Regions from separate parts of the uncultured Bacillus sp. genome, predicted to be linked through region 2. Evidence: riboswitches for the same ligand, from Rfam matches in the RefSeq annotation. Region 2 holds a riboswitch; the other holds the start of a gene.

Region 1 (4,186 bases), on a different contig from region 2:
TGCCGCCGACACCGGAGGAGCGATGGCTTTTCAATACGCAAATCCGTTCTAACTTGCCGTAGCCGTCCTTCATACGCCATCTTCCGGCGCCGACAGGCTTTGCGCCGTCATACACGACGATATGCTCCGACTCATTTTCAAGTTCGTCAATTTCTTCTTCAGCAGGTACGTTTTGTTCTTTGACAAAGACTTCTTCTCTTACATGAAATGCATCTTTCATTTGTTCTTCATTTTTTGCGATAACTGCTTCCAAAGGATTATTCTCCTCCGCCTAGCAAGAAGGTTTCATATACTGTCCACGATCCATTTTCCAGCTGGTAAAGCAAGTGGAAACGATCAACGATTTCTTCATGCGACACTTCCTGCATTTTTAATTGTCCCAGCACATCTGAATGCTCATCGTCGGAAAGATTTTGGCCGACCGTCACATGCGGAACGAAATTATATTCCTGTTCACCAGCCAACACACCGGTGTATAACTTTTCATTGAGTGTTTTTAATTCTTCCGTCGGCTCTGCTTTGATGTAAATGACATTATTGACAGGCGCAAATGAGCTGTATTTTGTCATTTTGAGAACGACCGGATGGGACTCCTTTGCGATGTTTCTCAGATGTGAAACAAGCTGATCCGCTTTCTCCTCTTCACATTCAAACGATGCTCTCAGCGTCAAATGGGGCGGGATTAGGGAATAGCTCGGGTCATAGCGCTTTCTGTAAGAGTTCGCAAGGTCTTGGAGTTTTTTTGATGGAAATAAAACGATTCCGTATTTCATATTATGTCCCTCCTGGAAATAAAGTATGATAGAGTGTTAAAGCATTTTTTTCAGCGCCGGTGTGATGAGAGGCTGCCAATATGTCCATTTGTGATCTCCGTCAAATGGTTCAAAATCATAATCGGAAAGCTTCTTCTCCAGCAGCTGTTTCAGCTCCTGATTCGGTTCTGTAAAATCCAGAATGTTTCCGTCTGTCGTGTGGACGTCAGTTTCTTTTGTTCCGATTTGGTGATAAATAGAGAGGTGTGTGATATCGTCTGACTGCTTCACAGCTTCCAATACATGTTTGTCAACATAGGGAGACTGCATGATGATATTTCCGAACATATTCGGATAATCAAGCGCTGTCATAAGAGAAACGGTCGCTCCGAGAGAATCACCGATCAGCGTCCGACCGTAGCCGACTTGATAGGTTGGATACTCGTCATCAGCAAACGGAACGAGCTCATGGGCGATGAACCGTTTATACGCCGAAAATTTTGAGCCTTCCGGATGGTAGGTTTTTCTGCGCTCTTTTACATCCTTATAAGGAACACCGATAATAATGCTCCGGTCTATTTCTCGCTTGGACAGCAATTCTTCGACCTGTCTGCCGATTCTCCCCAGCCTGAAATAATCGTGGCCGTCCTGCGCGATAATGACATGGTATTTATAAAGGGGGGAGTAGTTGGACGGCAGATAAACGAGCAATGTCATTTCCTCGTTAAGCTCTTTTGAAAAGAATTTCTTTTCTTGCACTGTGCCGTTTTTCGGTACCATAATACATTCCTCCAGGACATCACTAGACTTTCTTGCTGTTTTCCATTATTGTACCATGAATTATTAGAAATTTCTCTCTTTAAACTGTTCGGAACTCGAAGAAAAAAGAGTTGAAATAAACTGCAAATTGCGCTAATATAAAACAATCAGAAAATTGAAATCGATATTTCTTATCGTGAGAGGTGGAGGGACTGGCCCTTAGAAACCTCAGCAACCGGCTTGTTTTGCACTATGTGTGCAAAACGCCAAGGTGCTAAATCCAGCAAGCGTTTTTTATGCTTGGAAGATAAGAAGAAGCGTTAAACCCCTTCTTCTTATGAAGAAGGGGTTTTTTATTTTGAAAAGGGAAGGTGTCAGCTATATGTCACAGCACGTTGAAACGAAATTAGCCCAAATTGGGAACCGAAGCGACGAAGTAACGGGAACAGTGAGTCCTCCTATTTATTTATCAACAGCATACCGCCACAGAGGAATCGGAGAATCTACCGGATTTGATTATGTCCGCACAAAAAATCCGACACGCCAGCTTGTTGAGGACGCGATCGCCAGCTTAGAAAACGGAGCGAGAGGGCTTGCCTTCAGTTCGGGAATGGCTGCCATCCAAACGATTATGGCGCTGTTTAAAAGCGGAGATGAACTGATCGTTTCATCGGACCTATATGGCGGCACGTACCGTCTGTTTGAAAACGAATGGAAAAAATATGGATTGATCTTTCATTATGATGATTTCAGCGATGAGGACTGTTTACGCTCTAAGATTACGCCGAATACAAAAGCTGTGTTTGTAGAAACACCGACAAATCCGCTTATGCAGGAGGCGGACATTGAAAAGATCGCCCGGATTACAAAAGAGTACGGTCTTCTGCTGATCGTTGATAATACATTTTATACACCGGTCTTGCAGCGGCCGCTTGAGCTGGGAGCAGACATTGTAATTCACAGTGCAACCAAGTATTTAGGAGGGCATAACGACCTGCTTGCGGGGCTTGTCGTTGTAAAGGATGAAAAGCTTGGTGAGGAAATGTTTCAACATCAAAATGCGATCGGCGCCGTCCTGCCTCCGTTTGATTCGTGGCTTCTGATGAGAGGAATGAAAACGCTGAGCCTCAGAATGCGCCAGCATCAGGCAAACGCGCAGGGGCTTGCGGCGTTTTTAGAAGAGCAGGAGGAAATTGCCGATGTACTGTATCCCGGAAAAGGCGGCATGCTGTCCTTCCGTCTTCAAAAAGAAGAGTGGGTTAACCCGTTTTTAAAAGCGCTGAAGACCATTTGTTTCGCAGAAAGCCTCGGCGGGGTGGAGAGCTTTATTACATACCCTGCCACACAGACGCACATGGATATTCCTGAAGAAATCCGCATCGCAAATGGGGTCTGCAATCGTTTGCTGCGTTTTTCGGTCGGAATTGAACATGCGGAAGATTTAAAAGAAGACCTAAAACAAGCGTTATGTCAGGTCAAAGAGGGAGCTGTTTCTTTTGAGTAATCACAATTGGACGCTGGAAACCCAGCTCGTGCACAATCCATTTAAAACAGACGGCGCAACAGGAGCGGTCAGTGTACCGATCCAGCACGCATCGACTTTTCACCAATCTTCATTTGAAGAGTTTGGCGCATACGATTACAGCCGCTCAGGAACGCCGACAAGAACAGCTCTCGAAGAAACAATTGCCGCACTGGAAGGCGGAACGAGAGGATTTGCTTTCAGTTCAGGCATGGCTGCGATTTCAACAGCATTTTTACTTCTGTCACAGGGCGATCACGTTCTTGTGACAGAAGATGTATACGGAGGAACCTTCCGCATGGTAACAGAGGTGCTGACCCGGTTTGGCATTGAACACACGTTTGTTGATATGACGGATAGTAACGAAGTGGCGCGGAATATCAAGCCGAATACAAAGGTCATTTATATGGAGACACCTTCAAATCCGACACTTGGGATTACTGATATTCAAGCGGTGGTTCAGCTTGCAAAAGAAAACGGCTGTTTGACCTTTTTGGACAATACATTCATGACACCTGCACTGCAGCGGCCGCTTGATCTCGGCGTGGATATTGTGCTTCACAGTGCAACAAAGTTCTTGAGCGGACACAGTGATGTGCTCTCAGGCCTGGCTGCTGTCAAGGATGATGAGCTTGGGAAGCAGTTATATAAGCTGCAAAACGCGTTTGGCGCGGTCCTAGGGGTGCAAGATTGCTGGCTCGTGCTGCGCGGATTAAAAACATTACAGGTCCGTTTAGAGAAAGCGAGCCAAACAGCGCAGCGGCTTGCTGAATTTTTCCAGAAGCATCCGGCGGTGAAACGCGTATATTATCCGGGGCTGTCTGATCATCCGGGGGCCGAAACCCATAAAAGCCAGTCAACGGGAGCGGGCGCCGTGCTATCTTTTGAGCTTGAAAGCAAAGAGGCCGTTAAGAAATTAGTAGAGAATGTATCACTTCCGGTCTTTGCTGTAAGTCTTGGCGCCGTGGAATCGATTTTGTCCTATCCGGCAACGATGTCACACGCGGCAATGCCTAAGGAAGAGCGTGAAAAACGCGGCATCACAGACGGCTTGCTTCGCCTTAGCGTGGGAGTCGAACATGCAGATGATTTAGAACGTGATTTCGAACAAGCGCTGAAAGAAATTGCGCCAGTGGCGGTTCGTTAAAACGAA
Region 2 (4,186 bases):
GAATCTTTGAGCTCCTTGTCTGTGAATCCCATTGCTTCAGCCAGTAATCGGAACACCTCAGTGTTAGACTTACTTTCTCCATATTTCTCAATCACCGGCTGCTGAAGCTGGATGTAATGGTGCCAGTAGGATGTATAAAAATCAGTGTTTTCAAAAGCGGATGTTGCAGGCAGTACAATGTCCGCATATGCAGCCGTTTCCGTTAAAAATAAATCATGAACCACAGTAAACAAGTCTTCCCGCAGCAAGCCCTGTCTGACTTTATTCGCTTCTGGCGCGACAACGGCCGGATTTGTCCCGTAAATAAAAAGAGAACGAATTGGCGGATCTGTTTCCAAAAGCACTTTGCCCAGCTGATTCATATTAAACGATCTCGGTGTGCGACCCTTCAGCAAGTCAGACCGCTGCAAGGCATTTGTGTTATATTCTAAAATTCCGCTGTTATGCTTAATTGCACCGCCCCCTGTGTGCAGCCATTGGCCGGTGATTGCCGGAAGACAGGCAATCGTCCGTACAATCATCCCGCCGTTATCGTGGTGTTGGAGTCCGTTTCCGATTCTAATAAAAGCAGGGGAGGTTTCGCCGTACATTCTTGCCAGCTGATAAATATCTTCGGTACTGACACCGGTGATCAGTGATACCTTTTCTGGATCATACTGTTTCACGTGTTCACGGAGCTCTTCATAGCCGACCGTGTATTCAGACAGAAATGCTTCATCATGAAGGTTTTCTTTAAATAAGATGTGCATGATGCCAAGAGCAAGTGCGCTGTCGGTTCCGGGTTTTATGGGAATAAACCAATCTGCGAGACGTCCTGTCTGGTTTTTATGAACATCAATCACGACAATTTTGGCACCTTGTTTTCGTGCTTTTTGGGCGATGGTAATTTGGTGCATATTTGTGCTGACCGCGTTGATTCCCCAAAAAATAAATAGTTTCGTATGAATGGTTTCCTCGGGATCGATTCCCGCACTTATACCCATCGTATATTTATAGCCTTCAGATCCCGCTTTGCTGCAAATCGTCCGTTCAAGCTGGCTTGAGCCCATGCGGTAAAAGAAACGGCGGTCCATTCCTTCAGCTGTTAATTTGCCCATATTACCGTAAAAACTGTAAGGAAGTATGCTTTCAGCACCCTCTTCATCAATCAGCTGTTTCCAGCGGGAGGTGATGGTATCGATCGCCTCTTTCCAAGAAATCGGTTCAAATATTGCCCGGCCTTTCGCACCTGTCCGTTTGAGAGGTGTAGTCAGCCGCTTTTCATCATAGATGCGCTCTGTCATGTTTCGGACTTTGTTGCATATGTTTCCGGCTGTGACAGGATGATCAGGATCACCTTGGACTCTCACAATTTTTCCGTCTTTTTTATGTATTAACAATCCGCACTGATCCGGGCAGTCAAGCGAGCAAACGGATTTAAAAATGCCGTTTTGTTGTGTGGCAAAAGATTTCATGGCCCAGTTCCTCTCTCTAGTTAGATATATTGTAAGAATTATAACATTTCGGATGATAACGTCAATTCTGAAAAAAAGAGATTGACATCAATCTGAGACTTCTTTATGATAAACGTATTCTTCATTCTGAAAATTACATACTCAACATTTTCTATCCAGAGAGGTGGAGGGACTGGCCCTATGAAACCTCGGCAACATTATTGTGCCAATTCCAGCAAGCGTCAGCTTGAAAGATAGGAAAGCAAGGTTTATACCGGCGTCTGTCTGTAAACAGGGCACGCTTATACATGAATCTCTTTCCATCTTCGGAAAGAGATTTTTTTTATGAAAAAATATGATGAAAAGGATGTTTTGCACCATGACGGTTTTGATTACAGCACCGTACAACGAAGAAGGACGAAAAGAGGTTGAAAAATTGTTCGGCTCAGTCACTTATCATTCCTGGAAGGAACAAGGCCGGGCATACCGGGAAGATGAACTCATTCAGCTACTAAAAGAAACACATGCGATAGGCTTGATTACTGAGCTTGATCAAGTAACAGACAGCGTATTTGCATCTGTTCCAGAACTTTCATTTGTCGGTGTGTGCAGAGGAATGCCCTCCAATGTGGATGTGGCCGCAGCGTCAAAAAGAGACATACCCATTTTTTATACACCCGGGCGGAATGCACAAGCGGTTGCTGAAATGTTTATCGGTCATGTGATTTCCTTTCTCCGCCATACCAGCACCTCTAATCAATGGCTGAAGGATGGGAAATGGGACAGCGATTACTTGCAGGCTTATGCCAAATTTAAAGGGAACGAATTAACGGGAAAAACGGTCGGCATGGTGGGGTTCGGCGCGGTTGGGCAAAGGATTGCAAAACTGCTGACTGCGTTTGACTGTAAAGTAAAGTATTACGATCCATACGTACAAGACGATCATCCGCTATATGAAAAAGTATCTCTTAAAACGGTGTTTTCAGACAGTGATATCGTTTCAGTCCAACTGCCTCGTACCGAGGAAACACTGGGACTTATTGATCGGACGTGTTTTGATCTGATGAAAGAGAGTGCGATTTTCGTCAATACTTCAAGAGCGGTTGTGGTAAACCGTGAAGATCTTTTATCTGTACTAAAAGAACATAAAATCAGAGGAGCGATTTTAGACGTTTTTTATCATGAACCTCCAGAGAAATCAGATTACGAATTCATTTCATTGCCTAATGTTCTGGCAACACCGCATCTCGCTGGAGCAACCTTTGAAGTGGAGGATCATCACGTGACGATCCTGAACAAAGCCCTCAAAAGGTGGAAGGTTGAAAAAACTCTCAATATTCCGACATTGTATAACAAAGATGAGCTGAAAACAGAGGTATAAGAAAGGAGGTTAGAGGAATGAAAAAACAAAAAGGCTATCTCGTTTTTGATATCGGCACAGGGAATGCGAGAGTAGCGGTCATGAGTGTATCGGGTAGCGTTCAAACGGTTGAAAGGGAGGACATCGTGTATGCCACCGAGACGCTTTACCCGGACAGCTGTTATTTTTCTCCTCAGGTGCTGTGGAAGCAAGTGATGAAACTGGCAAAACGTGCGCTTTCTCGTTCAGGTGATATTGACATTATTGCTTTGACATCGACGAGTCAAAGACAGGGGATTGTTCTGATCGATCAAAACGGCGACTCTTTTCTCGGGCTGCCGAACATTGATAATCGCGGCCGTGAGTGGGAGGAGAGTATACCCAATCAGGAAGAGATATACAGCCGCACAGGCCGCCTCCCGACTGCTCTTTTTTCTGCACTCAAGCTTTATGGTTTAAAACAGCGTCAGCCCTCTTTATGGGAAAAGACTGCTAGCTTTACAAGCATCAGTGATTGGGTGACATATCAGCTGAGCGGAATTTTGACATATGAACCATCGCAGGCAACCGAAACCCTGCTGTTTGACGTGAAGCAAAACACTTGGTCAGAAGAGATGTGCGGCATATTCGGCTTTTCACCATCCATCCTTCCGTCTCTCGTAAGAGCGGGAACAGCGATTGGAACGATAACAAATGAATATGCGTCCGAATTAGGCCTTTCTATAAATGCGAAGGTTATAGCAGGGGGCGGTGATACACAGCTGGCTGTGAAAAGCACTGGCGCTGCGCTTGAGGACATTGTCATCGTATCAGGGACAACAACGCCAATAACCAAAATTACTGTTGATCATGGCGACACAAAACATAAAGCCTGGCTGAACTGCCATACAGATCAAGGGCATTGGCTTGTGGAAACGAACCCCGGAATTACCGGCCTGAATTATCAAAAATTAAAACAGATTTTTTATCCAAATGAATCGTACGAAGTGATGGAGGAAGAGATTTCTGCCCTTGCTAAAGAAGACAATGCATGTGTGGCAGCTCTCGGTTCTTACTTATCGGCAGAAAAGAATGCGTTAACGAGAGGCGGATTTCTTTTTGATGCCCCGCTTTCTGCAAATTTAAAGAGAGCACATTTTGTACGTGCAGCACTGCAAGAGATCGCATTTTCGATCAAATGGAACTTTGACATTTTAACAGAGGTTACTCCGTTTGAACGTGACTATGTTTGGGTGTGCGGAGGAGGATTCCAAAGCAAAGCACTCACTCAATATATCGCGGACCTTCTTCAGAAAAAAGTCTATGTTCAAGAGGGATATCATCAGGCATCTGTCGTGGGGGCTGCAGTCATTTGCAACGAAACCCTTCAATTGACGGAAGAGATGTCAGCAAA

Evidence for each region. Region 2 has a riboswitch for S-adenosylmethionine ahead of Q5C82_RS05465 (2-hydroxyacid dehydrogenase). Riboswitches for the same ligand answer to the same signal wherever they lie in the genome.
Region 1: another riboswitch for S-adenosylmethionine. It lies ahead of metI (cystathionine gamma-synthase/O-acetylhomoserine thiolyase); the one in region 2 lies ahead of Q5C82_RS05465 (2-hydroxyacid dehydrogenase).

The regions. Positions count from the first base shown of each region.
Region 1 covers NZ_CATYRA010000003.1:74,981-79,166, reverse strand. The annotation lists gene Q5C82_RS06140 (GNAT family N-acetyltransferase) at 1-253, opposite strand, end outside; gene Q5C82_RS06135 (YjcG family protein) at 258-773, opposite strand; gene Q5C82_RS06130 (esterase family protein) at 810-1,532, opposite strand; SAM riboswitch class I at 1,700-1,825, shown strand; gene metI (cystathionine gamma-synthase/O-acetylhomoserine thiolyase) at 1,894-3,015, shown strand; gene metC (cystathionine beta-lyase) at 3,008-4,180, shown strand.
Region 2 covers NZ_CATYRA010000002.1:389,589-393,774, reverse strand. The annotation lists gene Q5C82_RS05470 (molybdopterin oxidoreductase family protein) at 1-1,454, opposite strand, end outside; SAM riboswitch class I at 1,603-1,694, shown strand; gene Q5C82_RS05465 (2-hydroxyacid dehydrogenase) at 1,789-2,814, shown strand; gene Q5C82_RS05460 (FGGY-family carbohydrate kinase) at 2,832-4,186, shown strand, end outside.